Regions from separate parts of the Bacillus sp. NS1 genome, predicted to be linked through region 1. Evidence: riboswitches for the same ligand, from Rfam matches in the RefSeq annotation. Region 1 holds a riboswitch; each other region holds the start of a gene.
What was found. A riboswitch is a leader RNA that binds a small molecule or an ion and turns the genes downstream of it on or off. The one in region 1 is predicted to bind S-adenosylmethionine.

Region 1 (10,395 bases):
TTTGTTATCATATGCTTTTGCCGTTAATTCAGGCGCTACTTTTTTGAATTCAAGGTTTTTCGGGTTTTTCTTAATGTCCTTCAATGTTGCGTCAACTGTTTCCACTTTAGAATCAAGTGTGATTAATCCTGCGTTTTCAAGCATTGCAAGCATACGGCCTTGTTCAGCGACATTGTTTGTCAGGATAATTGTCGCACCGTTTGGAAGGTCTTTCAGCGATTTGTATTTTTTAGAGTAAATACCGAATGGCTCTAAGTGAACAGCTCCGGCATTCACAAGCTTGTAATCTGTGTTTTCTTTCATTTCTTGCTCAAGGTAAGGAATGTGCTGGAAGTAGTTCGCATCCACTTCTTTATCAGCTAAAGCTTTGTTGTACATCTTGTAATCACTAAGCACTTTCACTTTCAGCGTGTAGCCTTTTTCTTTCAATAATGGTTCAGCTTCTTTTAAAATTTCCGCATGCGGTGTTTTTGTCGCTGCAATCACAATTTCTTTCTTGCCGGATTCAGCGCCGTTATTTGATCCGCAGGCAGCCATAACCCCTGCAAATACAAGCAGTAATGCACCCAAAAATAGCTTTTTCAATGTAAATCCTCCCTTATCGTTTATCTATAATATTTGTTATTAAATCACCGATGATTTGAATAATAAAGACGATGATTAAAATAAATACAGTTGCAACGAAGGTAACATCAGCATTATTAGACTGATATCCTTCTACGTACGCAAGGTTTCCAAGGCCGCCTGAACCGATGGCTCCGGCAATTGCCGTTGAGCCGATCAAAGCAATGGCTGTAACCGTGATGCCAGAAATAAGGGCCGGCATAGACTCCGGAAGCAGCACTTTGAAAATAATCGTAGACGTTTTGGCGCCCATTGATTTAGCGGCTTCAATAACACCTTTGTCAACCTCGCGCAATGCGATTTCAGCAAGGCGCGCGTAAAACGGTGCCGAGCCGATCACCAGCGCCGGCAATGCGGCGTTTGGCCCTAAGATCGTGCCGACTAAGAACTTCGTAAACCCTAAGAGTAAAATAATTAAAATAAGGAACGGAATTGATCTGAATATGTTGACAACGGCTGCAATCACAGAGTTGACCGCTTTATTCTGCCAAAGGCTCCCTTTGCTTGTCAGGAAAAGCAGCAAGCCGAGGATCACCCCGATGACAAAAGCAAACAGTAAAGAGATCAGCGTCATATAAAGTGTTTCATATGTCGCATTCCATAACTCAGTTAAATCAACGTTCGGGAAGTATTTTTCAAACATTCGTGATCACCTCTGCTTTCACCTGTTTGTCATTAATGAACCGGATCACGTTTTGCACTTCTTCTTCGGCTCCATCAATATGGATGAACAGTGAACCGTAAGCTCCATCCTTAGTCTGCGAGATTTTCCCTTGCAGAATATTGACGCTGACATTGAAGTTTCTGATCATTTCTGTAATCAGAGGCTGCTCAGCTGAATCACCGACAAATGTGAGCTGAACCATTTTTCCTGATCCTGTTTCATCAAGAAGGTGCTGAAGCGTTTCTTTCGTTTCTTCCGGCTCTGTCACCTGCTGAACAAATCGTTTTGTCATGTCTTCCTTCGGATTTTTGAAGACATCGAGAACTTCGCCTTCTTCCACAACCTTTCCGTTTTCCATAACAGCGACTCTGTTGCAGATTTTGCGGATGACATGCATTTCGTGCGTGATCAGCACAATCGTCAAACCGAGTCTTTCATTAATATCGGACAATAGATCCAAAATTGAATCTGTTGTTTGCGGATCTAATGCTGATGTCGCTTCATCACAAAGGAGAACCTTCGGATTGTTTGCAAGCGCTCTGGCGATTCCAACACGCTGCTTTTGCCCGCCGCTCAGCTGAGACGGATAAGATTTTTCTTTTCCTTCTAATCCGACCAGTTTAATCAGTTCATCGGCGCGCTTGATCCGTTCACTCTTTTTCACCCCGGCAATTTCTAAAGGAAACATGATATTGTCTCTAACGGTGCGCGACCAAAGCAAATTGAAATGCTGGAAAATCATGCTGATTTCATGGCGTGCATTTCTTAAGGCGCGTCCGTTTACTTCATTAATCTTGGTTCCCGCCACTTCCACGGTTCCTGAGGTTGGTTTCTCAAGGCCGTTCAGCAGACGGATTAAGGAACTTTTACCAGCTCCGCTATATCCTATAATTCCAAAAATCTCACCTTTTTTGATGGAAAGCGAGACATTTTGGACAGCATTGACATCTCCGTGTTTCGACTTATAAACTTTTGAAACATCTTGAAGATTGATCAAAGCAATCACCTGCCTTAACACTATTCTAAGAAATCTTCCGGGTTTTTTCTGCAAAAGAAAAGCCTTTCTGCACACTTGAGCAGAAAGGCTTATATAAAATGGCCTTTCTCTCATCTTTCAAAGCTGAACGCTTCGTGTGAATTGGCACCATTTCAACAGCGTTGATGGTTGCCGGGCTTCATAGGGCACTTCCCTCCACCTCTCTTGATAAGAGAAATATATAGTCTTTTTCGTCCGGAAATTCTTAATGTAGAATAGCATGGCGAATGATTAAATGTCAATAAAATAAATGATGTCAACTTTTACTATTATAATAATTTCCTATTTTTTAATTCTTTAAAATTCTCTGAAAAAACCCATTCGTCAGCCAGAGTATAGCTTCTAGTTTTAACAGGGCTCTGAATGACCCCTTCACTTTCAGGCTTCCGCTCTGAATCAGGTGCTGAAGGGAAATATCTCCGTGCAATAAATGAATGATTTCTGTTTGGTTTCCGTAAAAGGTCAGGTTGGACGTTTGGGGCGGAGAAATTTTCTTCATTTCTCCCTGTTCGTTTATTGAGACGGTTAAGGCTTCTGTTTCTCCTTGGAAGGTAATGAGCAATGTTGAAGCGTTCAAAAGGGGTTTTAAAAACAGATGCTGATACTCATCTTCTAAAACTTCCGCTTTCTCCATATGTACAACCTCCTATTTGTTGGTCATACATACACTTCTCTTTTTGGCGCAAGAACCCCTTTATAAAACGAACGACAATTTCATTGGAATGTGCCGAGAAATATGTCATAAATGGGATGCGGAAGATGATTTTTGTTTGATCAGCTCATATAAATAAGAAACCGAATGAAACGCATATCCTCTTTCGACCACTTTTCCGCCTTTAAACAGCAGAAAACAAGGGACGCTTTCAATTTGATACGCTTTTGCGAATGTCGGAGAGTAATTGACATTGTTTTTATAGAAGGCGACATCAGGCAGCATTTCTTTCACCACTGTCAGCATTTTGCTTGCAAGCTGGCAGGTGCCGCAAAACGGAGTATATAAGTAAAGGAGATACACATCATCTGCAATGTGCTCAAGTTCATGTTCTTGGAGTTCTTTCATGCTATACACCTCGGGATTTTCTTTCAAGAAAAATAGTATGGACATTCAAATTCGCGCGCAGCAATACAGAGGCGACATGGTGCCTGGGCGCAGCCGCCACTTCCTTATAGGCTCTGTCGATATGTAGATGGCAGGCTTCGTTAAATTCTCTTTTCAGCTGTTTTCTTAATTTCTCGCCTGATTCATCAGCATCAACTAATATATAGACGTCTTTATCGTAAAGCTCGTCAGCCAATTCCTCAAGCTTCAGCTGGCTGATTGTTCCGTTTGTGCAGATAATGCGCACTGGTTCATTCAGGACGCTTTCGATTTTCTCTTTATCTGTTTTCCCTTCAACAATCATAACCTTTTCCAGCTCATCCATCTTCATCTTCTTCACCTGCCGCGTCATATTTGAAACGTTCAGATTGTAAAAGAAGGCAGTGAAATTCACCGCCAACATTAACACCAGCCGTTTTCGTAGTCACAATCCACATATTTTTCGTCGTTTCCTGAGACCACATCAGCTGTCTTATAAAATTTCTCATTTTCAAAGGAATAACCGGACTTAAGCTCATATTCATTCATGCTTGTCATTTGGCCAATCATCTCATTTTCATGATATAACGAGAGCCGGCCATTTTGAAAGCGGCCTGTCACATCATTGGTGACATCGAGCTTATGTTTGCTGAAAGCCATATTGGACACCTCCCATAACGTTAGCGTGTCCAATTGCCTTTACAGCTATCCTGTTTTAGTCTTCTTGTGTCATCTCTTCATATTGCTCTGCTGTCATCAGTTTTTCAATTTCAGAAGCGTCAGACGGCTTAACGACGATCATCCATGCTTTTTCGTACGGAGATTCGTTAACGAATTCCGGACTGTCATCAAGATCTTCGTTTACTTCCACAACAGTTCCGTTAATCGGTGCATAAAGCTCAGATACCGTTTTAACGGATTCAACGCTGCCGAACGGCTCGTCCGCTTTGATTTCAGCGCCGACTTCAGGAAGCTCGACAAACACGATGTCGCCTAGCTCGGACTGGGCAAAATGCGTAATTCCGATTCTGGCTTTTTCTCCTTCAACTTTTACCCACTCGTGTTCTCCTGAGTAACGCAAATCTTTAGGTATGCTCAATTGAATCCCTCCATTTTTTACAGCACTACAATAAGAAGATACCACACTTTTCAAAAAAAATTTACATTAAGCCCAGTTTTCTTCAAATTGGTCTTCTTTAAAACCGACTGTCACTTTTTCGCCGTCTGTTGTAAGCGGCCGTTTAATCAGCATTCCGTCTGAAGCCAGCAGTTCAAGCTGTTCGTCCTCCGACATGTGATACAGCTTTTCCTTGAGATTCAGCTCGCGGTATTTCATGCCGCTCGTGTTGAAAAATTTCTTGAGATCCAGCCCGCTTTTTTCATAAATTGCTTTTAGTTCTTCTTTGCTTGGTGGCTGCTCTGCAATATGTATTTCGTTTATTTCTTTCCCATGCTCTTCAAGCCATTTCTTTGCTTTGCGGCACGTTCCGCATTTAGGGTACCAGTAAAAAGTTAACGACATCTTCTTCCCCCTCAATAAAATAATCGAGGTTATTTTAACACAGTTTGTTTTAAAAACCTAAAACAGTGCTTCTTAAAAAAGCTCCGCGCATGCGGAGCTCTTGGCCAATCAGACAATATATTTTTCAGCCTCGAAAACACCCGCTGCTGCTTCGCGTTTTTTCTGAATGACGTTTTTAGGAGTTACGCGCGTCAGCTTGCGCAAAGCGGAAAGCATCATGCGGAGTGAATCTCCTTCTTCCATTGCGATAAGAGATTCCTTCGCGTGCGCTTCAATTTCGTTAAAGGCTTCCTGAACGAAAATTTCAGTATACAGCACCTTTTGCACCGCTTTTTCTGCGCCTTGTGCGGCAATGGCTTTTTCCGTTCTGAGCACGGCTGACTCCATTGCGTACACATTGCTGACAATATCCGCGACGTTGACGAGAATTTCTTGTTCGCGATCGATGGCTTTTCCGTATTTTTGTGCAGCGAGACCGGCAGCGAACAGCGCGATTTTTTTGGCTTGCTTAACGATATATTTCTCCTGCTCTAAAACGCCGCTGCCAGGCTCTTCAGGCATAAGCATCATGAGTTCTTCCTGCAGCGACTGCGCTTTCTCAAATAGAGGCAGTTCGCCTTTGAGCGCTTTTTTCAGGAAAGTGCTTGGCACGATTAACCGGTTGATTTCGTTTGTGCCTTCAAAAATTCGATTGATCCTCGAATCCCTGTAGGCTCTTTCTACTTCGTACTCCTGCATAAAACCGTAGCCTCCATGAATCTGCACGCCTTCATCTACGATATAATCAAGTGTTTCAGAGCCAAATACTTTATTAAGAGAGCATTCGATGGCATATTCGGCAATTGATTTGGCAATTTGCCGGCCGTCCTTGAGATCTTCGGCCGTAAACTGACTCATATTGTCTTCGAACAGCCCCACGGTTCTGTAGACAGAGCTTTCCATTGCGTACAGCCTTGATGCCATTGTCGCCATTTTTTCCTGTGTCAATGAAAAGCTCGCAATTGGCGTTTTAAATTGGCGCCTCTGATTTGCGTATGCTGCAGACAGCTCGATTACCCGCTTAGATGCACCGATTGTGCCAACCGCCAGCTTGTAGCGGCCGATGTTTAAAATATTAAAGGCGATGAGATGCCCTTTGCCGATTTCTCCAAGCAGATTTTCTTTTGGCACTTCAGCCTGATCTAAAATGAGCGTTCTTGTCGATGATCCTTTGATCCCCATTTTCTTTTCTTCCGGGCCCGTGGATACTCCCGGGAAATCTTTTTCTACAATAAAGGCCGAGAACTTTTCGCCGTCCACCTTAGCGTAAACGACAAATACATCAGCAAAGGCAGAGTTAGTAATCCACTGTTTTTCCCCGGTTAACACGTAATGGGTTCCCGCTTCATTCAGTACGGCTGTCGTTTTTGCTCCAAGCGCATCAGATCCAGAGCCCGGCTCAGTCAGTGCATAAGCCGCGATCTTTTCGCCCGAAGCGAGCCCAGGCAAATATGTTTTCTTTTGTTCTTCTGTTCCGAAAAAGACAATCGGCAAGGATCCGATGCCGACATGCGCGCCATAAGAAAGCGAAAAGCTTCCCGCACGCGAAAATTTTTCAGTGATGAGAGCCGAGCTGATTTTATCAAGACCGAGCCCTCCGTATTCCTCAGGCACATCAGCGCCAAGCAGCCCAAGTTCGCCCGCTTTCTTCAACAGCCTGACGGAATGCTCGAATTGATGGTTTTCGATGTCATCTATATGAGGGAGAACATCTTGCTCGATGTAGTCCTCTGTTGTTTTCGCAATCATTTTATGCTCGTCAGTGAAATCTTCCGGTGTATACATTTGATCGTATGTGACATCCTCGATTAAGAAACCGCCGCCTTTTTGTACTTCAGCCGCTTTTTTTGCCATTTCTTTTTCCCCCTTTAGCATAATTCAAATACACCGGCCGCTCCCATCCCGCCGCCGATACACATTGTGACGACTCCAAATTGCTCGTTTCTCCGTTTCATTTCATGAATCAATGAGAGTGTAAGCTTTGTACCCGTACAGCCAAGCGGGTGTCCGAGTGCGATTGCGCCCCCGTTGACATTCACTTTTTCTTCATCAATTCCCAGCTCCCGGATGACTTGAATGGCCTGTGATGCAAAAGCTTCGTTCAGTTCAAACAAGCCGATGTCCTGCAGTTGAAGCCCCGCAAGCTTCAAGGCGCGCGGAATGGCTTCTACCGGACCGATGCCCATCACTTCCGGCGGCACGCCGCCTACTGCAAAGGAACGAAATTTCACAAGCGGCGCCAAGCCCAGTGCATCAGCTTTTTCCCGGTCCATCAGCATAACTGCCGCCGCTCCGTCACTCGTTTGCGAGGAATTGCCCGCAGTAACCGTTCCGTCAACGGAAAAAGCCGGGCGTAAAGTTGCTAAGATGTCTGTCGTCGTTTGCGGGCGAACTCCTTCATCCTGAGAAAACATAAACTGTTTTTCCTGAGGCTTATGGTTTTCTCCGATGTCTGTCACCGTCACTTCGACTGGAACAATCTCATCTTTAAACTTCCCCTCTGCAAGGGCTTTTGCCGCGTTCTGATGGCTGCGAACAGCAAACGCATCCTGATCCTCGCGGGAGACGCCGTACTTTTTCGCGACCTGCTCGGCTGTGTGTCCCATGCTCATGTAATATTCCGGCGCCTTTTCTGCCAATGCGAGGTTCGGACGGGTCACATGCCCCATCATCGGAACCTGCGACATGGATTCTGCTCCGCCGGCGATCGCTGTATCGTAAGCGCCTAGCATAATTTTTTCTGCCGCATATGCGATGGACTGAAGACCTGAAGAGCAGTAGCGATTGACTGTAATTGCCGGGACCGTGTACGGCAGTCCCGCAAGTGCGCCAATATTTCTCGCCATATTTAGCCCCTGTTCCGCTTCAGGTGTTGCACAGCCGATAATTAAATCGTCAATATTGCCTTCGTAGCCGCCTGCCCGTTTCAGTGTTTCTTTCACGCAAATCGCTCCCAAATCATCCGGGCGAACGGTGGCCAACGATCCTTTTTTTGCTTTCCCAACCGGTGTTCTTGCACCTGACACTATGACTGCCTCTTTCATAAGCTCCCTCCTAATTCCGTAAAGGTTTACCTTTCACAAGCATATGCTGCATTCTCGCTTGAGATTTTGCCTCTCCTGCTAAACTCAAAAACGCTTCTCTCTCGATCTCCAATAAATACTCTTCATCAACCTCTGTACCGAATGGCACTTTTCCGCCGGCAATGACGTAAGCGAGTTTTTTCGCGATCTTGAAATCATGCTCAGATACATAGCCGGACAGCCTCATTTGCTCAGCGCCAAGCAAGAGTGCCGCATAACCGGTTTCTCCCGCCACCTTGACCTTTTCTTTTATAGGCGGCCGCCAACCGGTATCGTATAACGATGCGGCCAGCTGCTTTGAATCGTACAGCAGGTGGTCCTGATTCACGCTGATGTGATCCGTTTCTTTTAAAATGTTCATCTCTCGAGCCTCTTGGGCGGAAGCGGATACTTTTGCCATCGCAATCGTTTCAAATGTTTTCATTGCCGCATTCATTGGATCAAGACCGCGGCGAAGATGGTTAATGTACAGCTCTTTGTTTCCTCCTCCGCCTGGGATGAGGCCGACGCCTGATTCCACAAGCCCCATATAGGCTTCGCTTGCTGCTTGAATACGCGCCGCCGGCAGACACACTTCTGTTCCTCCGCCGAGCGTCATACCAAATGGGGCAGCGACAACTGGTTTCGCACTGTATTTGATCTTCATCATCGTCTCTTGGAAACGACGTATCACGAAATCAACTTCCAAAAAGTTGTCATCCTGGACTTCCATTAGGATCATGCCAAGATTCGCACCGACACAGAAATTTTTCCCTTCATTCCCGATGACAAGGCCTTTGTAGTTCCGCTCTGTTTCCTCTAACGCTTTGTTAATCATTTGAATGATATCGAGCCCGATCGCATTGCTTTTCGAATGAAATTCAAGAAGGGCCACATCATCTCCAATGTCGATCAAGCTAGCTCCGCTGTTTTTCGCAATCACGCCGTTTGTTTTCTTGATCGCTTGTAAATGTATCCGTTTTTTGTTTTCTTTTACGGCTCTGTATTCGCCGCGGTCATAATAAAATACCGTTCCGTTCTCTCTGATGTAGAAGGTTTCATTTCCTTTGTCCAGCATGTCTTTGATCCAGCCAGGAATATCTGCTCCAAGCTGTTCAAACTTTTCCGCCGACTGCCTGAGGCCAATGGCATCCCACATTTCAAACGGGCCCAGCTCCCAGCCGAATCCCCACTTCATGGCTTGGTCAATCGCATGAATATCATCGGCAATTTCACCAAGCAGTTCGGCTGAGTAAAGAAGGGTTTGAGATGTGATATTCCACAGCAGCTTGCCGGCTCTGTCCTCCGAATAAATAAGCGCTTTCATTTTCGCTTTTGTCCCTTTTGCCTGTTTTGCCGCTTCAAGTGCCGGTGATTTCATTTTTGTCCGCTCGCCATAAGTAAGCGTTACTGGGTCAAGCTCATAAATCGTTTTTCCTTCTTTTTTATAAAAGCCTTGGCCTGCCTTGCTTCCGATCCACCCTTTTTCCAGCATATCGTTCATAAAAACCGGCAGGCGGAATACTTCTTTTTCGTCTCCATCCGCTTTGTCATACACATTTCGGGCGACGTGGGCAAATGTATCGAGCCCGACAACATCAAGCGTTCTAAAGGTCGCGCTTTTCGGTCTGCCGATCAGCGGGCCTGTGATTGAATCAACTTCCCCAACCTGATAGCCGCCTTTCAGCATTTCCTGGACTGTGACGAGAAGCCCGTATGTTCCGATGCGGTTTGCGATAAAGTTCGGTGTATCCTTTGCTGTAACAACGCCTTTACCGAGGACATTTTCACCGAAGGCTGTCATAAACTTTAAAATATCAGGGTCCGTTTCCTTAATCGGAATGATCTCCAGCAGCTTTAAATAGCGGGCGGGATTGAAAAAGTGCGTTCCAAGAAAATGGGCCTTAAAATCATCCGACCGGCCTTCAGCCATTTCCTGCACTGATATGCCGGAGGTGTTGCTTGAGACAATGCTTCCAGGCTTCCGGTGTTCATCCACAAGTGCGAAAATTTGCTTTTTAACATCTAGATTTTCGACAACGACCTCAATAATCCAATCTGCTTCTTTCAGCTTTGCTGTATCATCCTCCAGATTGCCTGGTGTGATATAGGAGGTGTTTTTCACCGATGTGAGGGGAGCGGGCTTTTGTTTCAGCAGTTTTTTCACCGCCTGCCTGCTCAGCCTGCTGCGCACCTCGGGACTGTCCTTCGTCAGTCCCCTTTTTTCCTCTACCTTTGTCAAATCGTTCGGCACAATATCAAGCAGCAGGACAGGAATTCCGATGTTAGCCAAATGCGCCGCAATCCCGGAACCCATTACCCCCGATCCTAAAACGGCTGCCTTCCGAATGTGTTTGTGCATGAGATATC
Region 2 (10,395 bases), on a different contig from region 1:
AAAGAGAGAAGCTTGCGGTTCAAAAAGCTGCACATATTCGCCGGTTCCAGAAGCAAATGCATTGGCGATATTGGCGAAGTCTATGTTCTGGATGAGGTTAATATCCTTATGCGGGTCAATCTTATGGTTGTTCAGTACATACTCGCCGACCATTTGCGGCATGCCGCCTTTTCTCTGGCCGAGAAACGTTTTTCCTTCCAGCTGATCCCAATCGAACTGTTCGACATCTTCTCTTGCGACAAGAAACGTTCCGTCTGTCTGAGTCAGCTGGGCGAAATTAATGACAGGGTCTTTAGCCCCTTGGGCTTCGACATAAATAGATGTTTCTGACCCGACAAGTGCGATGTCTGAGCCGTTTGAAAGAAGCGATGTCATCGTTTTGTCGCCGCCCCAGGTCGTATTTACATTGACATCAAGCCCTTCTTCCTTGAAAAATCCTTTTGACTCAGCAACATATAAAGGCGCGTAAAAAATCGAATGGGTCACTTCGGCTACTTTGACTTTGGTGAGCGTTTCTTCCTGGCTGCAAGCCGCCAGGGCGACCATCAGAAATATACTGCCAACACAGGCGCAGCCCAGCCTTAACCATTTATTCACATAGACAACCTCCTTATTTAGCATCAAGTTAATATCCTTTTTTGCTTTACATATCGTATGATGGGTATAAAAATGTGTGAATGCCTAATCAGGTTCTCAGGATGTAATTTTGGAGTAAGGAAAGCATATAGAAAAAAGGAGGCGGCTGCCTTGATTGTTGAGAAAAGAAGATTTCCGTCGCCGAGCCAGCATGTGCGTCTGTTTACGATCTGCTATCTTTCAAATGGCTTACGGGTAAAGGGGCTTCTGGCTGAGCCGGCGGCACCGGGACAATATGACGGATTTTTATATTTGCGCGGCGGGATTAAGAGCGTGGGCATGGTTCGGCCAGGCCGGATTATCCAGTTTGCATCCCAAGGGTTTATTGTGTTTGCTCCCTTTTACAGAGGAAATCAAGGGGGAGAGGGCAACGAGGATTTTGCCGGAGAAGACAGGGAAGATGCTTTTTCCGCTTTTCATCTACTTCAGCAGCATCCAAATGTTAAGAAGGACAGAATCCATATCTTCGGTTTTTCCCGCGGTGGAATTATGGGAATGCTCACTGCGATTGAAATGGGCCGGCATGCGGCTTCATTCGTTTCCTGGGGAGGCGTCAGTGATATGATCCTTACATATGAGGAGCGGCAGGATTTACGGCGAATGATGAAAAGAGTCATCGGCGGAACACCGAAAAAGGTGCCTGAGGAATACAAATGGAGAACACCGTTTGACCAAGTAAACAAAATTCAGGCACCCGTGCTATTAATTCATGGAGAAAAAGACCAAAACGTTTCGATTCAGCATTCCTATTTATTTGAAGAGAAGCTAAAACAGCTGCATAAGCCGGTGGAGACGTGGTACTACAGCAAATTCACACATTATTTCCCGCCAAAAGAAAACCGGCGTATCGTTCGGCAGCTCACGCAATGGATGAAGAACCGCTGACGGTGAAATATGGTATGATAAAGAAAAAAGAGAACGAAAGGGGATTTCACTTTGGGAATGCCTGTTGAATTTAATACATTGATTGTGACAAAAGGAAAAGAAGTTCGCATAGATGAAAATATATTCACGTTAGAGAAAGACGGATACCGTGTGTATCCGATGGAGATTCCGATGGATGTGCGCAAAACAAAGTTCGGCGAAAAGTCGGGAACAGCTGAAGTGCAGAAGCTTCAATGGGAAGACGGCCGGACCATCATTACATACAAGCTGACTTCTCTGCATTCTGTGAATTAAAACAAGCCAAGAGCGTAATTGCTCTTGGCTTTTGCTTTTTAAACGAGAGGGCCGCCTGCCTGTGCAATCGCATCTGTATGTGCGAACTTTTTAAAGTTCTCTTTGAATTCATTCGCGAGGTAGACAGCCTTTTCTCTGTATTCTTCCTTGTTGTTCCATGTGTTTTCCGGCTGAAGGATATGATCAGGAACGCCAGGAACTTGAACCGGAATGTGCAGGCCGAAAATATCGTCAGTCATCATTTCTGCATCCTCTAATTTGCCTTCAATCGCTGCTTTGACCATCGCCCTTGTGTAAGAAAGCTTCATGCGTTCGCCTGTGCCGTAGCCGCCGCCGGTCCAGCCGGTATTGACCAAGTAAACGTCTGCGCCGTGTTCATCGATCTTTTTGCCGAGCATTTCAGCATAGACGTGAGCAGGAAGCGGCAGGAATGGTGAGCCGAAGCATGTGGAAAACGTCGTCTCAGGAGACGTCACACCGCGTTCGGTTCCAGCAAGTTTGCTCGTATAACCGCTTAAGAAATGGTACATCGCCTGTTCCTTCGTCAGTTTGCTGATCGGCGGCAGGACTCCGAATGCATCAGCCGTCAAAAATACAATTGCTGAAGGGTGGCCTGCCATGCTTGGTGTCACGATGTTGTCAATCATATGAATCGGGTAAGCCGCCCGCGTGTTTTCGGTATAGAAGGAATCATCATAATTGGCTTCGCGTGTATCATCATCAACAACAACATTTTCAAGAACAGACCCGAAGCGGATCGCGTTAAAGATCTGAGGCTCCTTTTCTTCGCTTAAATGAATGCACTTGGCGTAGCATCCGCCTTCAATATTAAAGACGCCTGTGTCAGACCAGCCGTGTTCATCATCACCGATCAGTTTGCGGTCAGCATCGGCTGAAAGGGTGGTCTTGCCTGTTCCGGACAATCCGAAGAAAAGGGCGACATCGCCTTTTTCACCGACATTGGCAGAGCAGTGCATGGATAGAATATCTCTTTCAGGGAGCAGGAAATTCATAATGGAGAAAATCGATTTCTTCATTTCTCCAGCATACTCTGTTCCGCCGATTAAAATCGTCCGCTTTTCAAAAGAGACAATAATAAAGGTTTCAGAATGTGTGCCGTCTGTTTTTGGATCCGCTTTGAAATGCGGAGCAGAAAGAATGGTAAACGGTTGTTCAACTGTTTTCTTATCATTGCCCTCCGGTCGGATAAACAGCTGTCTGGCGAATAAATTGTGCCATGCGAACTCATTTACGACGGTGATGGGCAGCCTGTATTTTTCATCTGCTCCGGCAAATCCTTCGAATACAAACAGCTCATCTCGCTGTTTCAGATAGCTGACAACTTTCGTGTACAGCCGCTCAAATGCTTCTTCTGAAATTGGCTGATTCACCGTACCCCAATCGATCTTATTTTTCGTGCTTTCTTCCTTCACGATAAATTTGTCTTTAGGCGAGCGTCCTGTATAAGCGCCTGTTGTCGCCCGAACAGCGCCTGTGGAAGTTAAAATGCCTTCGTTCCGGGATAGTACTTTTTCTGTAAGCTGTGCTGCTGATAAATTATGACGCACATTTGGGCTTGTTAATAAGGCTTGTAGATCAGCGGTTAAATCAACTGAGTTCATATGAAACCTTCCTTTATCGTTTTTTGTGTTTTGCTAATTGTGAATTAGTATAACATATATTTTCAAATAGTCTATACTATTTAACGTTTTTTGTGTGTGCGTTTTCCAATGTTTTCTCTCAATATAGGTGCCTATTTCTTCTGAATCATATTGACATTGCAAACCCTTTTACGATAAGATATTTCATTGAGCGGATACTCTTATCCCGAGCTGGCGGAGGGACAGGCCCTATGAAGCCCAGCAACCGGTTTCTCTGTTATTATTATGTTCAACTGTGTGAGACAACCAAGGTGCTAACCTGTTGCAAGGTTGTATGATTCCTTGAGCGATAAGAGTGAAAGGCACAAAGACCAAACCCTTTCCTCGATGGAAAAGGTTTTTTTATTTCATAAATATGCCAATTAACATTCTCTAATATAACGTTACATTGTATAAGAGGGAGCGAGTTCCGTATCATATATACAAGGTCTTTCGGGAGGCCTTGTGCAGGAGGAAGCAAATCATGAGTAAAAATCGTCGTTTATTTACATCAGAATCTGTTACGGAGGGGCATCCGGATAAAATCTGTGACCAGATTTCTGACAGCATTTTAGATGAAATTTTAAAGAAAGACCCTAACGCGCGTGTTGCTTGTGAAACGTCTGTGACAACTGGTTTGGTTCTTGTCAGCGGAGAGATCACAACATCTACGTATGTTGACATTCCGAAAACGGTTCGTCAAACCATTAAAGAAATCGGATACACACGTGCGAAATACGGATTTGATGCGGAAACTTGTGCAGTTTTAACATCAATTGACGAGCAGTCTGCTGATATCGCAATGGGTGTAGACCAGGCGCTTGAAGCCCGTGAAGGCACAATGAGCGATGAAGAAATTGAAGCGATCGGTGCGGGTGACCAAGGTTTAATGTTCGGTTACGCGTGCAACGAAACAAAAGAGCTTATGCCTCTTCCAATTTCACTTGCTCATAAATTGGCCCGCCGCCTGAGTGAAGTCCGTAAAGAAGATATTCTTCCGTACCTTCGTCCTGACGGCAAAACACAGGTAACAGTTGAGTACGATGAAAATAACAAACCTGTCCGCATTGACGCGATTGTTATTTCAACTCAGCATCACCCTGAAATTACGCTTGAGCAAATCCAGCGCAACATTAAAGAACATGTTATCAATCCGGTTGTTCCTGAAGAGCTGATTGATGAAGAAACAAAATATTTCATCAACCCTACAGGACGTTTCGTTATCGGAGGCCCTCAAGGGGATGCGGGACTTACAGGACGCAAAATCATTGTTGATACGTACGGCGGCTATGCACGCCACGGCGGAGGCGCGTTCTCAGGTAAGGATGCAACGAAGGTAGACCGTTCTGCGGCTTATGCAGCGAGATACGTTGCGAAAAACATCGTTGCGGCTGAGCTTGCTGATTCTTGCGAAGTACAGCTTGCTTACGCGATCGGTGTTGCACAGCCTGTGTCAATCTCAATCAACACATTCGGTTCCGGAAAAGCTTCTGAGGAAAAATTGATTGAAGTTGTTCGCAATAACTTTGATTTACGACCTGCCGGCATTATCAAAATGCTTGATTTACGCCGTCCGATTTATAAACAAACTGCTGCGTACGGCCACTTTGGACGCCACGATGTTGATCTTCCGTGGGAGCGTACAGACAAAGCAGAGAAGCTGCGTGAAGAAGCGTTAGGAGAATAATTTTATAGCCGCTTACTGGTTAAGCGGCTTTCCCTTTTTTACGTTGTATTCATGTTTATTTTTTTACATAACCGTGAAACCAAATACTATTCACAGCGTCTATAAATAGGGGTTCAATGATGACAATTTTAATTATGGAGGCAATACTATGTGTGGATTTGTCGGGGTTTTTAACAAGCATCCGTTAGCTCAAACCGCTGATCAAGAAGAACTAATCAAACAAATGAACCAAATGATCGTTCACCGCGGTCCTGACAGTGATGGATATTTCCATGATGAGCACGTTGGATTCGGTTTCAGACGGCTCAGCATTATTGATGTAGAAAATGGCGGACAGCCTTTATCATATGAAGATGAAACATATTGGATTATCTTTAACGGAGAAATCTATAACTATATTGAATTGAGAGAAGAACTTGAAGCAAAGGGGTATACATTCAACACGGATTCGGACACAGAGGTTCTTCTTGCGACTTACCGTCACTATAAAGAAGAAGCTGCGTCCAAACTGCGCGGTATGTTTGCCTTTCTGATTTGGAATAAAAACGATCATGTGCTTTATGGAGCAAGAGATCCATTCGGTATTAAACCGTTGTACTACACAACGATCAATGATCAGGTTTATTTTGCCTCAGAGAGAAAAAGTTTAATGGTTGCTCAGAATGATATTGAAATAGATAAAGAAGCATTGCAGCAGTACATGTCTTTCCAATTCGTTCCTGAACCAAGCACGCTCGATGATAATGTGAAAAAAGTAGAGCCGGGTTCACAGTTCACAATCCGCCCGGATGGCGATATCACATTCAAAACGTATTTTAAAGCGAACTTTAAGCCAGTTCAGACTGAAGAAGATAAGCTTGTAAAAGAAGTCAGAGACGCGATCTATGACTCTGTAAACGTTCATATGAGAAGTGACGTTCCTGTCGGTTCATTCCTATCTGGCGGAATTGATTCTTCTTTTATTGTATCCGTTGCGAAGGAATTTCATCCAAGCTTAAAAACATTCTCTGTCGGATTTGAACAGCAGGGCTTCAGTGAAGTCGATGTAGCGAAAGAAACTGCAGCGGCACTTGGCATTGAAAATATCAGCAAAGTCATTTCGCCTGAAGAATACATGAACGAGCTTCCGAAGATTGTATGGCATTTTGATGACCCGCTTGCTGATCCGGCAGCGATTCCGTTGTACTTTGTTGCAAAAGAAGCGAAAAAACATGTAACGGTTGCTTTATCAGGTGAAGGTGCGGATGAGCTCTTCGGCGGATATAACATTTACCGTGAGCCGCTTTCGCTTAAACCGTTTGAACGCATTCCGTCAGGCCTGAAAAAGATGCTTCTGCACGTTGCGGCTGTTATGCCTGAAGGTATGAGAGGAAAGAGCCTGCTTGAGCGCGGCTGTACTCCGCTCCAAGATCGTTATATCGGTAACGCGAAAATCTTTGAAGAATCTGTTAAAAAGCAGCTGCTGAAGCATTATAATCCGAACCTTTCATATCGTGATGTGACAAAGACTTACTTTACAGAAAGCAGTTCATACAGCGATATTAACAAAATGCAATATGTCGATATCCACACTTGGATGCGCGGGGATATTTTATTAAAAGCAGATAAAATGACGATGGCCAATTCTTTGGAACTGCGTGTGCCGTTCTTGGATAAAGTCGTATTTGACGTCGCTTCAAAAATTCCTGATGAGCTGAAAACGAAGAACGGCACGACGAAGTATCTTCTTCGTAAAGCGGCTGAAGGAATTGTGCCTGAGCACGTATTAAACCGCAAAAAACTTGGTTTCCCTGTACCGATCCGTCATTGGCTGAAAAACGAAATGAACGAATGGGTGCGGAACATTATCCAGGAAAGCCAAACGGATGCTTATATCCACAAGGATTATGTCCTTCAGCTTCTTGAAGATCATTGTGCGGACAAGGCTGATAATAGCCGTAAAATCTGGACTGTACTGATCTTTATGATCTGGCACAGCATCAATATCGAAAAACGGTATATGCCTGAAGAGTTGAGCCATCAGCCTAAAGAAGTCATCTTTGTGTAACAGACAACAAGGCTTTCGATTCGTCGAAAGCCTTGTTATTATCCTTTTATTTCTCCATCACATTGATTTACCCAATCCACACGGAAAATTCAGAAAAATGATTTATTGATATTTTTTTCTAGGGGAGAAGAAAGCATGCAAAAACAAAAACAAGAGCTGCACCGCGGACTCGAAGAAAGGCATATTTCTTTAATGTCTTTAGGAGCTGCCATAGGGGTGGGATTGTTCCTTGGCTCCGCATCAGCTATTCAATTAGCAGGTCCGGGTATTTTGGGAGCGTATGCCATAAGTGGCATGGTCATGTTTTTTATTATGAGAGCGCTTGGAGAAATGGCCATTCAAAAACCGGTCGCTGGCTCTTTCAGCCGCTATGCCCGTGATTATTTGGGACCGCTTGCAGGCTATTTAACAGGATGGAACTACTGGTTTTTATGGGTTGTAACCTGTATGGCTGAAATCACTGCTGTCGGGATTTATATGGGGTACTGGTTTCCGGACGTGCCAAACTGGATTTGGGCATTATCGGCGCTGGTCATTATGACGGGTGTTAATTTCTTGGCTGTCAAAGCCTACGGAGAGCTGGAATTTTGGTTCGCTTTGATTAAAATTGTCGCGATCTTATCTATGATTGCTGTCGGTTTATTGATGATCATCGCAGGGGTCGGCAATGGAGGCATTGCAACCGGAATCAGCAACTTGTGGAACAACGGAGGATTTTTTCCACATGGAATAAAAGGGGTCTTATTGTCACTTCAAATGGTGATGTTCGCCTATTTAGGGATTGAAATGATCGGGGTGACAGCTGGCGAGGTGAAAAACCCGCAAAAATCGTTAGCCAAAGCAATTGATACGGTATTTTGGCGTATTTTGATTTTTTATGTAGGCGCTTTATTTGTCATTATGTCTATTTACCCATGGCAGGAAATTGGCTCACAAGGAAGTCCATTTGTCCTCACATTTGAAAAGGTGGGCATTCCATCGGCAGCAGGCATTATTAACTTTGTCGTTTTAACGGCCGCGCTGTCTTCATGCAACAGCGGCATTTTCAGCACAGGGCGGATGCTGTTTAATTTAGCGGAGCAGGGTGAGGCGCCGCAAGCATACGGGCAGCTGACGAAAGGCGGTATTCCGGGGAAAGCTGTTCTGGCTTCAGCGGGTGCTTTATTAGTCGGAGTGCTGTTAAACTATGTTGTACCTGCAAAGGTGTTTACTTGGGTCACAAGTATTGCGACATTCGGAGCGATTTGGACGTGGGCGATCATTTTGCTTTCTCAAATTAGATACCGGAAAAGCTTGCGGCCGGAAGAAAAGAAACACTTAAAATACAAAATGCCTTTCTTTCCGTTTACGTCTTATGTATCATTGGCATTTTTAGCATTTGTCGTTATTCTTATGGCTTACAGTCCCGATACAAGAGTAGCCGTGATTATCGGACCGATTTGGTTTCTTATCTTGCTTGCCGTGTATTATGGAAAAGGTTTTCATAAGAAAAATGCGGCTGCTGCCAGCGAACGAAATATCAGCTAACAAAAAGAGCTCCCAGCGAGCTCTTTTTGTGTGTTGTCATAGAAACTAGAGAAAAGGAAAGAATAGGAATATGTTTTTTGCAGAGGCAGCTTACAGTTGCGGATCAAGTTTTATGATAAGATAAAAGTCATACGTTTGATGCCATGTGAACGTTTTATGGAGAAACCAAAACCCGAACTGTCATTACGTCCGGGTAAACAAAGGTTATTGCTTTCAAACATAATTTGAAAAATGGTAAAGTAAGACGAAGCAGGTCTTATGTTTTTTGAAGTGATTTATAATATTGGCCCTTTGCTACATATTCCGACCGTATTCTTTGCATATCTTGTCGGTCTTCTTCGGTCAAAGGGCGGATGACTTTTGCAGGACGGCCAAAAGCGAGATGGCCAGGCGGAATGATTTTTCCCGGCGGGACAAGACTGCCGGCGCCAATAAAGGCACCTTCGCCAATCTCGGCTCCGTCTAAGATGATTGAGCCCATGCCGATTAAGGCGTTCTTGCGGATAACAGCACTATGAAGTGTAACCTGATGGCCTATCGTGGCGTCATCTTCAATGAGAAGCGTCCGGTTCGGGCTTTGATGGAGGCAGCTTAGATCTTGAATATTGACTCTGTTTCCGATTCTAGTCGGCGCGACATCTCCCCTTATGACAACAGAAAACCAAATGCTAGACTGTTCTCCGATAACGACATCACCGGTAATAGTTGCATTATCAGCTACAAAGGCTGTTGGGTGGATATCTGGCATGTGTTCCTTATAAGGGTAGATCATAGTATTCATCCTTCTTTCTCTATTTAAATTTCGTATGAGGTGAAGAGCATGTGGACCTGGAAAGCAGACAGACCTGTTGCCGTGATTGTGATGATCCACGGGGCAAGTGAATATCACGGACGATATAAATGGCTGATTGAAATGTGGAGATCTTCGGGTTATCACGTTGTCATGGGCGACTTGCCGGGTCAGGGGACAACCACAAGGGCCAGAGGTCATATTCGCTCATTTCAAGAATACATTGATGAAGTAGATACTTGGATAGATAAAGCACGAACCTTTGAGCTGCCGGTTTTTCTTCTCGGTCACAGCATGGGCGGCCTGGTTGCGATTGAATGGTTTAAACAGCAAAGAAATCCCCGTATTACGGGAATTATTTTATCATCACCGTGTCTGGGACTGCAAATTAAAGTGAATAAAGCGCTTGATCTTGCATCACGAGGCCTGAATGTCATCGCTCCGTCGCTTAAGGTTGATTCGGGATTATCAATTGATATGGCGACGCGCAATGAAGACGTCATCGAGGCCGACCAAAATGACTCGTTATATGTCAGGAAAGTATCTGTCAGATGGTACAGAGAACTGTTAAAAACAATTGAGTCAGCGATGGTGCCGACAGATGCGTTTTTGAGAGTGCCGCTCTTTGTGATGCAGGCCGGTGACGATAAGCTTGTTGACAAAACGATGGTCACTAAGTGGTTTAATGGTGTAGCTTCCCACAATAAAGCGTACAGAGAGTGGGAAGGGCTTTATCATGAAATATTTAATGAACCCGAAAGAGAAGATGTCTTTAAAGTAGCAAGAGCGTTTACTGATCAATATATTTGAACTAATTGGGGGTGCATGTGTTGACAGTACCGGAACATCCTTTTGGATTAATGGCAAAAGTATATCGAGATATTTTTCC
Region 3 (10,395 bases), on a different contig from region 1:
GTATAGCCTTCAGGCACAGGCAGCCATGCAAAAAATGAACCTGCCGGAGCTGTCACATCCCAGCCGATTTCCCGGCATGCAGCGATCCAAGCGTTTCGCCTGCTCTCATATCGGGCATTTTGCTCCGCCACACACGTCTGATCAGCTAGCAGTGCCGCTGCTGCAGCCTCCTGAGTCGCTCTGAAAAGACTGACAAACATGTGGTCTTGATAAAGATTGATTGCTTCAATGACCGAAGCGTTTCCGACGGCAAAGCCGACCCGCCACCCTGCCATGTTATACGTTTTTGACAGCGTGTAAATTTCAATTCCGATATCCTTCGCACCTTCAGTCTGCAAAAAGCTTAACGGTTTGCAGCCGTCAAACCCTACAGCGCCATAAGCAAAATCGTGAACGACACAGATCCCGTTTTCTTTCGCAAAACTGACCGTTTCTTCAAAAAATTCAGATGTAGCAATAGCTCCAGTCGGATTATTCGGATAATTTAAATACATCAATTTCGCCTGTTCTCTCACTTCGGCGGCGATGCTGCTGTAATCAGGAAGAAACGCCCTGTCCTTTACGAGCGGCATCATTTCCATTTTCGCTTTCGCGAGTGTGACACCTGACCAGTAATCAGGATAGCCCGGATCAGGAACTAAAATCGTATCTCCGGGATTCAACAGGCATTGCGGGAGCTCGACCAGACCGGCTTTCCCGCCGAATAATATAGCGACTTCAGTTTCCGGGTCAAGATCAATGCCGTATTCTCTTTTATAAAATGCTGCTGCGGCTGATTTTAGACTGTACGAGCCGCGAAAAGACGAGTATTTATGATTTTCAGGATCCGCAACGGCTCGTTTCATTTCCTCGACGATATGTTCCGGAGTCGGCTGATCCGGATTTCCCTGTCCGAGGTTGATGACGTCATGCCCTTCTGCGAGCTTTTGGTTCACTTTCTGCACCAGAGAAGCGAAGAATTGTTTAGGCAATTCCTTCAATACATGAGACTGTTCAAATTTCATCTATTCTCACCTTCTAAAAAAATCTTGAAATGATAGTCCATCATCATATATGGTTAAATGAAAAAAGTAAAGAAAAATTTGGAGTGATAAAAAGATGAAATGGACGATATCTTGTCTTCAATTTGATATTTCATATGGTAAACGTTCGGAAAATATCAAAAAGGCTGAATTTTTGATCGAAAAAGAAAGCAAGCATGCTGATGTTCTTGTTCTTCCTGAATTATGGACGACCGGATATGACCTGGCCAACCTTGATGAGCTCGCTGATGAAGACGGGCGTTTTGCTCAGAGCTGGCTGAAGAAAACAGCAAAAAAACATGGCGTTCATATTGTCGCCGGATCGGTCGCTGTCAGAAATGATTCTGATGTTTATAATACAATGTACATCGCGGATAAGGAAGGACAAATCGTTAAAGAGTACAGAAAAGCCCACCTTTTTCAGCTGATGGATGAGCATGTGTATTTATCAGCCGGTTCCGAAGACGGATACTTTGAGCTTGATGGCGTCAAAAGCTCAGGACTGATCTGTTACGATATCCGTTTTCCGGAGTGGATCAGAAAACATACAACAAAAGGTGCCAACGTGCTGTTTATTTCTGCAGAATGGCCGCTTCCCCGCCTTGATCATTGGAAAAGCCTGCTAATTGCCCGGGCCATTGAAAATCAATGCTTTGTCGCTGCATGCAATTGTACCGGTTCAAATCCAGATAATGAATTTGCCGGGCATAGCCTGATTATTGATCCATGGGGGCGTGTACTTGCTGAAGGCGGACGGGAAGAAGGCATTGTCCGAGCTGAAATCGACCTTCAGGAAAGCGTTAAGGTGCGAGAAAGCATTCCTGTTTTCGATGATATCAGAAAAGATTTATATTAAAAAATTTATTGACAACTTAACAAAACACCTGTTACTATGTTCATCAACTGATAAATTAGAATTGTTTAACAAATGAATATATTCTCTTATCGAGAGTTGGGCGAGGGATTTGGCCTTTTGACCCCAACAGCAACCGACCGTAATTCCATTGTGAAATGGGGCGCATCTTTTTCGCGCCGAGACACTCGTCTCTAAGGCACGGTGCTAATTCCATCAGATCTGATCTGAGAGATAAGAGAGGCGGACATACATGTTAAGCCTCTTTCTCTCTGAGAAGGAGGCTTTTTTACGGCCAATCAGCTGCAAACATATCAAGAGATTACATAATTGGAGGTTATGACAATGGCAGTCACAAAAACACCTTTATACGAAACGTTAAATGAAAGCTCCGCTGTGGCACTTGCGGTAAAGCTTGGCTTATTTCCAAGCAAAAGCACACTGACATGCCAGGAAATCGGCGACGGCAACTTAAATTACGTTTTTCATATTTATGATCAAGAACATGACAGAGCTTTGATCATTAAACAGGCGGTTCCTTATGCAAAAGTCGTCGGAGAAAGCTGGCCGCTGACAATCGATCGCGCAAGAATCGAAAGCAGCGCTCTCATCCGGCAGGGTGAGCATGTCCCTCATCTGGTTCCAAGAGTGTTTTATTCTGATACAGAAATGGCGGTTACCGTCATGGAGGACCTCTCTCATCTGAAAATCGCAAGAAAAGGACTCATTGAGGGTGAACATTATCCGCATCTGTCACAGCACATCGGTGAGTTTTTAGGAAAGACCCTTTTTTATTCATCTGATTACGCGCTTGAACCTAAGGTGAAAAAACAGCTTGTTAAACAGTTTACAAACCCGGAGCTGTGCGACATAACGGAAAGACTTGTCTTTACAGATCCTTTCTTTGACCATGACACAAATGATTTTGAAGAAGAGCTTCGTCCTTTTGTCGAGAAGCTTTGGAATAATGACAACGTTAAAATCGAAGCCGCTAAGCTGAAAAAGTCATTTTTAACATCGGCAGAAACGCTGATTCATGGTGATTTGCATACAGGGAGCATTTTTGCAAGCGAACATGAAACAAAGGTGATTGATCCTGAATTTGCTTTTTACGGACCGATCGGCTTTGATGTAGGCCAATTTATCGCCAACTTATTTTTGAACGCACTCGGCCGTGACGGTGATGACAGAGAGCCGTTATACCAGCATGTCAAGCAGGTCTGGGAAACATTTCAAGAGACATTCACTGAAGCCTGGGAAAAGGACAGTCTTGATGTTTACGCCAAAATCGACGGTTATCTTACTGATACGCTCAGTCATATTTTTGAAGAGACGATCGGATTTGCGGGCTGCGAGCTCATACGCCGCACGATCGGCCTTGCCCATGTGGCTGATCTGGATACGATCGTGCCGTTTGATAAACGAATCATCAGAAAACGGCTGGCGCTCGAAACCGGCACAGCCTTTATTGAAAAACGTTCGGACTTCAAAACGATAACGGATGTTATTGAATTATTTAAGTTACTTGTAAAGGAATGATCCATTCATGACCCATTCATTTGCTGTTCCTCGTTCTGTTGAATGGAAAGAAACAGCTATTACCATTTTAAATCAGCAAAAGCTTCCTGACGTGACCGAGTATGTGGAGCTGACGACGAAAGAGGATGTATTTGACGCGATTGTCACGCTCAAGGTAAGAGGCGCCCCGGCCATCGGCATTACGGCTGCCTTCGGACTTGCGCTTGCTGCAAAAGACATAGAAACAGATGATGTCACGGAATTCCGCAGCAGACTGGAAGATATCAAACAATATTTAAACAGCTCACGGCCTACCGCCATTAATTTATCTTGGGCACTTCAGAGACTGAGTCATTCGATCGAAAACGCTATTTCAGTAAATGAAGCAAAAACAAACCTTGTCCATGAAGCGATTCAGATTCAGGTCGAGGATGAGGAAACGTGCCGGATGATCGGTCAAAACGCCCTGCAGCTTTTCAAAAAAGGCGACCGGATTATGACGATCTGCAATGCCGGCTCTATCGCGACAAGCCGCTATGGAACGGCCCTCGCTCCATTTTACTTGGCCAAACAAAAGGATTTGGGACTGCATATTTATGCCTGTGAAACAAGGCCTGTCCTTCAAGGTTCGCGCCTGACTGCGTGGGAGCTGATGCAGGGAGGCATTGATGTCACTCTGATCACAGACAGCATGGCTGCCCATACGATGAGGGAAAAACAAATTTCTGCTGTCATCGTTGGAGCTGATCGAATTGCAAAGAACGGTGATACGGCAAATAAAATCGGAACATACGGTCTCGCGATTTTAGCAAATGCCTTTGATATTCCGTTTTTTGTCGCGGCACCTTTATCTACATTTGATCCAAAAGTGAAGTGCGGCGCTGATATCCCGATAGAGGAACGGGATCCTGAGGAAGTAAGGCAGATTTCCGGAGTCCGGACCGCTCCATCCGATGTGCCTGTCTTTAATCCCGCTTTTGACATTACACCCCATGATCTCATTTCAGGAATCATCACAGAAAAAGGGATTATGACCGGTAACTATGAAGAAGAAATTGAACAGCTGTTTAGAGGCGAAAAGGTTCATTAAAAACCGCTGGACTTTGCTCATGACGGGCCGAGTCAGCGGTTTTTTTGTTTGTTTTTATTGATATTGATGATTTCATCTTTTTGAGCGCTTGATAAGATATGCAGTTTCACAAACAGTTTGGCAAAAACGGCAATTTTCTCAGAGCGGCTCGGCTTCAATTGCTTTGTCCTCCTTTTTCATCAGACCAACTTTTTTCACTTAATAAAATGATATGTCGGCCGTAAAAAAAGGGAACGTGCCATATGTTTTATTTTTCTTTATAGGAGATTTGCTCGATGTTCAGCAAAAATGCTTTGATATCGGTTTTGCTCCCGGCGTATCCTGTTAACGCACTGTTTTTGCCGATCACTCTGTGGCACGGGACAAAAATCGGCAGGTCGTTTCGTTTATTAGCCTGTCCGACTGCGCGCACCGCTTTCGGACTGCCGACCGCAGCGGCGATGTCAGCATAGCTTCGGGATTCTCCGTATGGTATCATCGCGAGCGCCTCCCACACTTTTTGCTGAAAAGGAGTGCCCTTTTGGCTCAGCGGCAGTGAGAAGGTCTTTCTTTCGCCGGCGAAATATTCATGAAGCTGTTTTTTCGCTTCTGCCAGATAAGGTGTTTCCTTGTGCTCTGTATGCTGAACGGTTTCTTTCCAATCCATCCAATCTTCCTGACTGAGAAATAGTCGGGTGATTTGGCCATCTTCTTCGGCAATTATGAGTTCCCCGAGCGGTGTTTCGGCTGTCGCGTAGTAGTTCATTCATCAATCCTTCTTTCTTCAGCATTCTGTCTGACGGGAAGTGTAAGGTGGAAAACGGTGCCCTTCCCTTCTTCACTTTCTACCAGAATTTCGCCTTGATGTTCTTCAATAATTTTATAGCTTACCATAAGCCCAAGTCCAGTTCCCCGTTCCTTCGTCGTATAAAACGGTTCACCAAGGCGCTTTAATTTATCTTCTGTCATTCCGATTCCCTCGTCTTTTAAGGAGATGAGAACATGATCTTGATCCAATGTCCTTATCGTCACAAAAATGTTTCCGCCGTCAGGCATCACTTCGATGGCGTTTTTTAATATATTGATAAATACCTGTTTCAGCTGATTCGGCTCACAGTAGATCGGGGGAATGTCGTCCATTAAATCAAGATGCATTTGTACATTGCTTAGATTGGCTTGTGCGTTCAGAAGGTCTATAGTGTCTCTCATAATTTGGGTAACATGTTTTTCTTCATACATAATGGCCTGGGGCTTGGCTAAAATCAAGAATTCGGTGATGATGGATTCGATGCGCTTTAGTTCTGAGGTGATCACGTTGAAGTAAAGGGCGTAGTCTCCCTCCACACTTCCCTTCAGGAGCTGAATGAAGCCTTTAAGAGCTGTCATCGGATTTCTGATTTCATGAGCGATGCCGGCAGCAAGTTCGCCGACAACATGAAGGGTATCTGACTTGCGCAGGCGTTCCTCCAGTTCTTTTCGCTCTGTTACGTCTTTAAAGATAGCCAGGTTCATATTTTGAATAATATTTCGTTTAAATGAGAATTCAAGTTTTCTGTTGTCACTGCTGCTCAGCAAAAATGGAATTTCGTTGTCCATTTCATCAAAATTAATCTGTCTTGCCGGTGATGCAAGATTTTCTATTTCATACGATGAAATAATATCTAACAAGCTATGCTGTTTAATCTCTTCATGTGACAGGCCTAAAATATGGCTTGCTAACGGGTTGGCGTCGATGATCCTATATTGATTGTCGAACAATACATTGCCGTCCATTGAGCCATTGAACACTTTTCTGAATTTCAGCTCACTTTCCCGCAGCTCCTTTTCCATCCGCTTTCTGTCGCTGACGTTTCTTAAAATCGTCAAGTGCTGATTCTCTAGTATTGTCCGCTTTGAGGTAAATTCAAGTTCTTTGAACTGCCCGTTCCCCATTTGAAACAGCAGCTCTTCTCTGATCTCTCCGTACTTTGCGTATTTCCTTTTCGTTATGCTATATTTCTGCTGTGAGTCAACGAGAAAATCACACAGCCTTCGTTTCAACAGCAGATTCATCGGCAGCTCAAAGATTTTACAGGCTGATTGATTCGCCTTCACGATTCTTCCGTCATTCGACCAGATGATGATGGCGTCCATCGCATTTTCAAATATTTCTCTAAAGCGCTCCTCACTTTTAAAGAGCTGCAGCTCCATAGACCGCTTCTCTGTGATATCCCTCATAATGGACATATAAAACCCGCTGATGATGTTTGATGTAATCGTGAATTCAAATAGCTTTTGAACACCTGAACGAAGCTTGACGGGCAGCTCCCCCTTCGCTTTTCCCTTGCGGTTGAGCGCCTTCCATATATTGTCGAAGTCTTTTCGTGAGCCGCTGTCTATGAACTCATACAACGATAAATGAGACAGCTCATTTTGATTGATTTCAAAGCTTTTGCAGAAGGACAAATTGGCATCAATAAAACCGCCATCTTTATCAAAAAGGACGATTCCGTCAACAGCTCTGTCAAACAAGTCCTTAAAAAGCTGTTCATTCATAGAGAATTCCCGCTCCAGAATCTTCTTTGAAGATATGTCCCTCATGACAACAAAAAAGAAATCCTCGCCTATCCCTCTTTTGGCCAGAAACTCTATGTATTTTGTCGCCCCGCCATCAAGCTTGATCGGGACCTCCTTCCACAGGAAACCTTTTTTAAAAAACTTTTTTACGGCATGATTCAGTTCATCCTTTGGGATTGAAAACAAAAAATCCAAAACAGAACGCTTTTTCAAATCTTCCGAATCAACCTGAAGCATCCTCTCTGTTGCTTCATTCGCCTGAACGATTCGCATTTCATTATCACATATAAAAATAGCATCGAGCGTATTGTTAACAATCACTTGATGCTGATTCAATTCCTTTTTCAGCCGGGCATTTTCTTCTTTGAGACGCTTCAGTTCTTCCCGCAGCTCCGAATTTGTCTGGACACCAAGAGTTTCCATGCGTGTACACTCCTTCTTCAAAACCTATCCCTCAATATTTCTACAAAATGCGGGAACTTCCTTCATTTGCCCTATAAATTTCAGAAAATTTCAGCGCGATTACATAACGAAGACATTTTCTACGATCCTTACCGCCACTTTACATCGTCCTAACAATCAGCCGTTTTTTCAATCCTTTTTCATCTTTTATTTTAAAATATATACCAGCAGGGAATAATCTCTTAGTGACTGATTAAAGAGAAGGTGATGCTATGAGTAAATCGCGAGACAGTTATTTCGATAATGCAAAATTCTTATTGATATTCCTTGTTGTATTCGGTCATATTCTTCGTTCCTTTATTAATGATAACAACTTTATGCTCTACCTCTACAAGTTCATTTACACATTTCACATGCCTGCCTTTATTCTCGTATCCGGTTATTTTGCAAAAGGCTTTAAACGCTCGGGATATGTGAAAAAGCTGGCGGTCAAGCTTATTATTCCGTATTTGATTTTCCAAATCATCTATTCCGTCTTTTATTACATTATGCAAGACGAAAGCATGGCAAATGTGAATCCGATTGATCCGCAATGGTCATTATGGTTTCTCGTAAGCTTATTTTTTTGGAACCTACTGCTTTATCCTTTTTCAAAGCTATCAAAGCTGTGGGCGCTGTTTGTAAGCTGCGGAATTGCCGTACTGATCGGCTATTTAGACTTTGTCAGCAGCACGCTGAGCCTGTCGCGGACATTTGTATTCTTACCAATGTTCCTTGTCGGGTTTTATTTAAATAAACATCATTTTGATTTATTGAGATCAAAACGAGGCAAACAAATCGCGCTCGGGGTGCTTGCCGCCGTATTCGTCATCTGCTGGGGAATCGACTTTGACTATTCTTTTCTGTTCGGCTCAAAACCGTATTCTTCATTTGGAGACGTTACCTTGGCGAGCGGACTTTCCCGAATCGGCTGGTATGTACTCGCCTTTGCGGCAACCTTCAGCTTTTTAGCGCTCGTTCCGCAAAAACGGTTTTTCTTTACGAAATGGGGAACCCGGACATTTTATGTGTATTTGCTTCATGGGTTTATTATTAAAACGCTGAGACAGGTCGGGCTTGAGGATTCGCTTACTGACTATCAGAGCTTAGCAATTCTCTTACTTTTAACAGCAACCCTGACATCAGTACTCTCCAGCAATTTTGTTAAGACAGTTGCTCAGCCCTTCATTGAGCTGAGAATGACCAGCCTATTGCAATTTGTCAGAGGAACGGGCAAAAATGCTTATTTAAAATAGAAAAGACCTCTTAAGCGGGACCCCGCCTAAGAGGTCTTTTTTTATTTTTGTTTTTTCTTTTTTTTCTTTTCAGGCTTTGTGGCTTCTAGCGTCTCGATGATCTTGCCGGCATTGTAATCTCCAAGTTCACTTGAAAATTCTTCCTCCAGCACTTTCTTATTCATAGGCTTTTTATGATTTTGCATATCTCTGCTATGACGATTTTTCTTCAAAATCACATGCCTCCTTGCTGACCCTGTTTGGAATTGCGGTTTGCTCCCCTAAAATTCGGGTCGTCATGATACTGTGTCTTATAAGAATTTGGGTCCATGCTCTCAGTAGGTGTATTGTTATTTTTAATGGCTTCATTCACTTCAGCTTTTCGCTTCATACGAATCCTCCTCGCCAATTTTTCAGACATTTTATTTCGCTTAAAGATGCAGGGCGTTAAACTGCACCTGTTGATGTTAGGTTCTCCAACTGAAATGTTGCCACACATCTTTTTTTTGGCAATCAAAAAACACCGCAAAACATGCGGTGTTTTTTCTATCCGATAATCACTCTTTCCTTCGGATAATGATAATTCGCTTCAATTTCTTTTCTTCCAATCAGATACAGGAAGGTCAGGATACCGATTCGCCCGATAAACATGACAATCATAATGACGCATTTTCCAACGTTGCTTAAATCAGCGGTAATTCCCAGTGACAGACCGGTTGTACCGAACGCTGAGCACACTTCAAACAACAGCTCCAGCAGAGAATGCTTTTCTGTAATCGTAAGAATGAGTGTCGAGCCAAAAACGAGCAGAATCGCCATCATTGTGACAACAAGCGACTTCATGAGATCAGCGTGATGCAGCTCCCTTTTGAATACCTTGACTGACTTATTGCCGCGGGCAAAATGAAACAGCGCAAGAAGGTTCAGGGCGAAAGTCGTTGTCCGTATGCCTCCCCCTACTGAACTTGGCGACGCTCCGATAAACATCAGCGCACTCATAAAAAGCAGAGTGGGGTCAGTCAGCTGGCTTATATCAATCGTGGCAAGCCCCCCGCTCCTTGTTGTGGTTGATTGGAATAGAGAAAGGAATAAAATATCATGCCACGATTTACCTGCAAATAAATGATTTGCTTCAAGCACATAGATCCCTATAGAGCCAAACAAAACAAGTAAGCCAAACATAATGGTTGTAATTTTTGTAAATAAACTAAACGGATATCTTCGGTTTTTAGAAAACAAAAAATCTTTCACTTCCACTAAAACAGGAAAACCGATGGCTCCGAAAACAATCAATAACAGTGTAATAAATTGCACAAAATAATCATGCCGAAATGGAACCAGAGAGCTTCCTGTTATATCAAAACCGGCATTTGTGGTTGCACTGACACTCGCAAAAAAACCATGTAAGTAAGCCTCTTGAATGGAATCGTAGTAGGTTAAAAAATAAGTCCCAAGAATCATGCCGCCAAAGAACTCAATCCATAATATGAGAAAGAGAATCTGTTTCATGAGATTCACGATCCCAGAAAATTGTGATTGATTTTGATCGATCATCATTAATTTCCGTTCTTTTAAACCTATTCTTTTGCCCATTAGGAGCCAAACTGAAGTGCCTAATGTCATAATGCCAATTCCGCCAAACTGCAGAACAAACGCGAGAATAACAATTCCTGTTGTATTAAATGTCTCAGCAGTATTTAC

Region 2: linked by a shared signal. The riboswitch ahead of metK (methionine adenosyltransferase) and the one ahead of metN (methionine ABC transporter ATP-binding protein MetN) in region 1 are both predicted to bind S-adenosylmethionine.
Region 3: linked by a shared signal. The riboswitch ahead of mtnK (S-methyl-5-thioribose kinase) and the one ahead of metN (methionine ABC transporter ATP-binding protein MetN) in region 1 are both predicted to bind S-adenosylmethionine.

Annotation. Positions count from the first base shown of each region.
Region 1 is NZ_JBZAZF010000001.1:899,028-909,422, reverse strand. It holds gene metQ (methionine ABC transporter substrate-binding lipoprotein MetQ) at 1-585, opposite strand, end outside; gene metP (methionine ABC transporter permease MetP) at 599-1,267, opposite strand; gene metN (methionine ABC transporter ATP-binding protein MetN) at 1,260-2,285, opposite strand; SAM riboswitch class I at 2,393-2,499, opposite strand; gene AC4CV5_RS04540 (SCP2 sterol-binding domain-containing protein) at 2,614-2,958, opposite strand; gene AC4CV5_RS04535 (thioredoxin family protein) at 3,064-3,384, opposite strand; gene AC4CV5_RS04530 (toprim domain-containing protein) at 3,386-3,748, opposite strand; gene AC4CV5_RS04525 (YusG family protein) at 3,826-4,062, opposite strand; gene gcvH (glycine cleavage system protein GcvH) at 4,118-4,501, opposite strand; gene AC4CV5_RS04515 (arsenate reductase family protein) at 4,568-4,924, opposite strand; gene fadE (acyl-CoA dehydrogenase FadE) at 5,033-6,817, opposite strand; gene AC4CV5_RS04505 (acetyl-CoA C-acetyltransferase) at 6,832-8,007, opposite strand; gene AC4CV5_RS04500 (3-hydroxyacyl-CoA dehydrogenase/enoyl-CoA hydratase family protein) at 8,018-10,387, opposite strand.
Region 2 is NZ_JBZAZF010000003.1:39,596-49,990, forward strand. It holds gene AC4CV5_RS10670 (ABC transporter substrate-binding protein) at 1-597, opposite strand, end outside; gene AC4CV5_RS10675 (alpha/beta hydrolase family protein) at 748-1,521, shown strand; gene AC4CV5_RS10680 (DUF2584 domain-containing protein) at 1,573-1,815, shown strand; gene pckA (phosphoenolpyruvate carboxykinase (ATP)) at 1,854-3,437, opposite strand; SAM riboswitch class I at 3,635-3,772, shown strand; gene metK (methionine adenosyltransferase) at 3,940-5,142, shown strand; gene asnB (asparagine synthase (glutamine-hydrolyzing)) at 5,291-7,189, shown strand; gene alaP (alanine permease AlaP) at 7,325-8,716, shown strand; gene AC4CV5_RS10705 (gamma carbonic anhydrase) at 8,973-9,488, opposite strand; gene ytpA (phospholipase YtpA) at 9,537-10,316, shown strand; gene tbcS (tetraprenyl-beta-curcumene synthase) at 10,337-10,395, shown strand, end outside.
Region 3 is NZ_JBZAZF010000002.1:450,395-460,789, reverse strand. It holds gene mtnE (methionine-glutamine aminotransferase) at 1-1,004, opposite strand, end outside; gene AC4CV5_RS07895 (carbon-nitrogen family hydrolase) at 1,099-1,878, shown strand; SAM riboswitch class I at 1,962-2,116, shown strand; gene mtnK (S-methyl-5-thioribose kinase) at 2,221-3,414, shown strand; gene mtnA (S-methyl-5-thioribose-1-phosphate isomerase) at 3,422-4,483, shown strand; gene AC4CV5_RS07880 (hypothetical protein) at 4,516-4,641, opposite strand; gene AC4CV5_RS07875 (methylated-DNA--[protein]-cysteine S-methyltransferase) at 4,731-5,228, opposite strand; gene kinE (sporulation two-component system sensor histidine kinase KinE) at 5,225-7,441, opposite strand; gene AC4CV5_RS07865 (acyltransferase family protein) at 7,693-8,715, shown strand; gene AC4CV5_RS07860 (hypothetical protein) at 8,757-8,927, opposite strand; gene AC4CV5_RS07855 (protein YkzP) at 8,930-9,085, opposite strand; gene AC4CV5_RS07850 (TrkH family potassium uptake protein) at 9,241-10,395, opposite strand, start outside.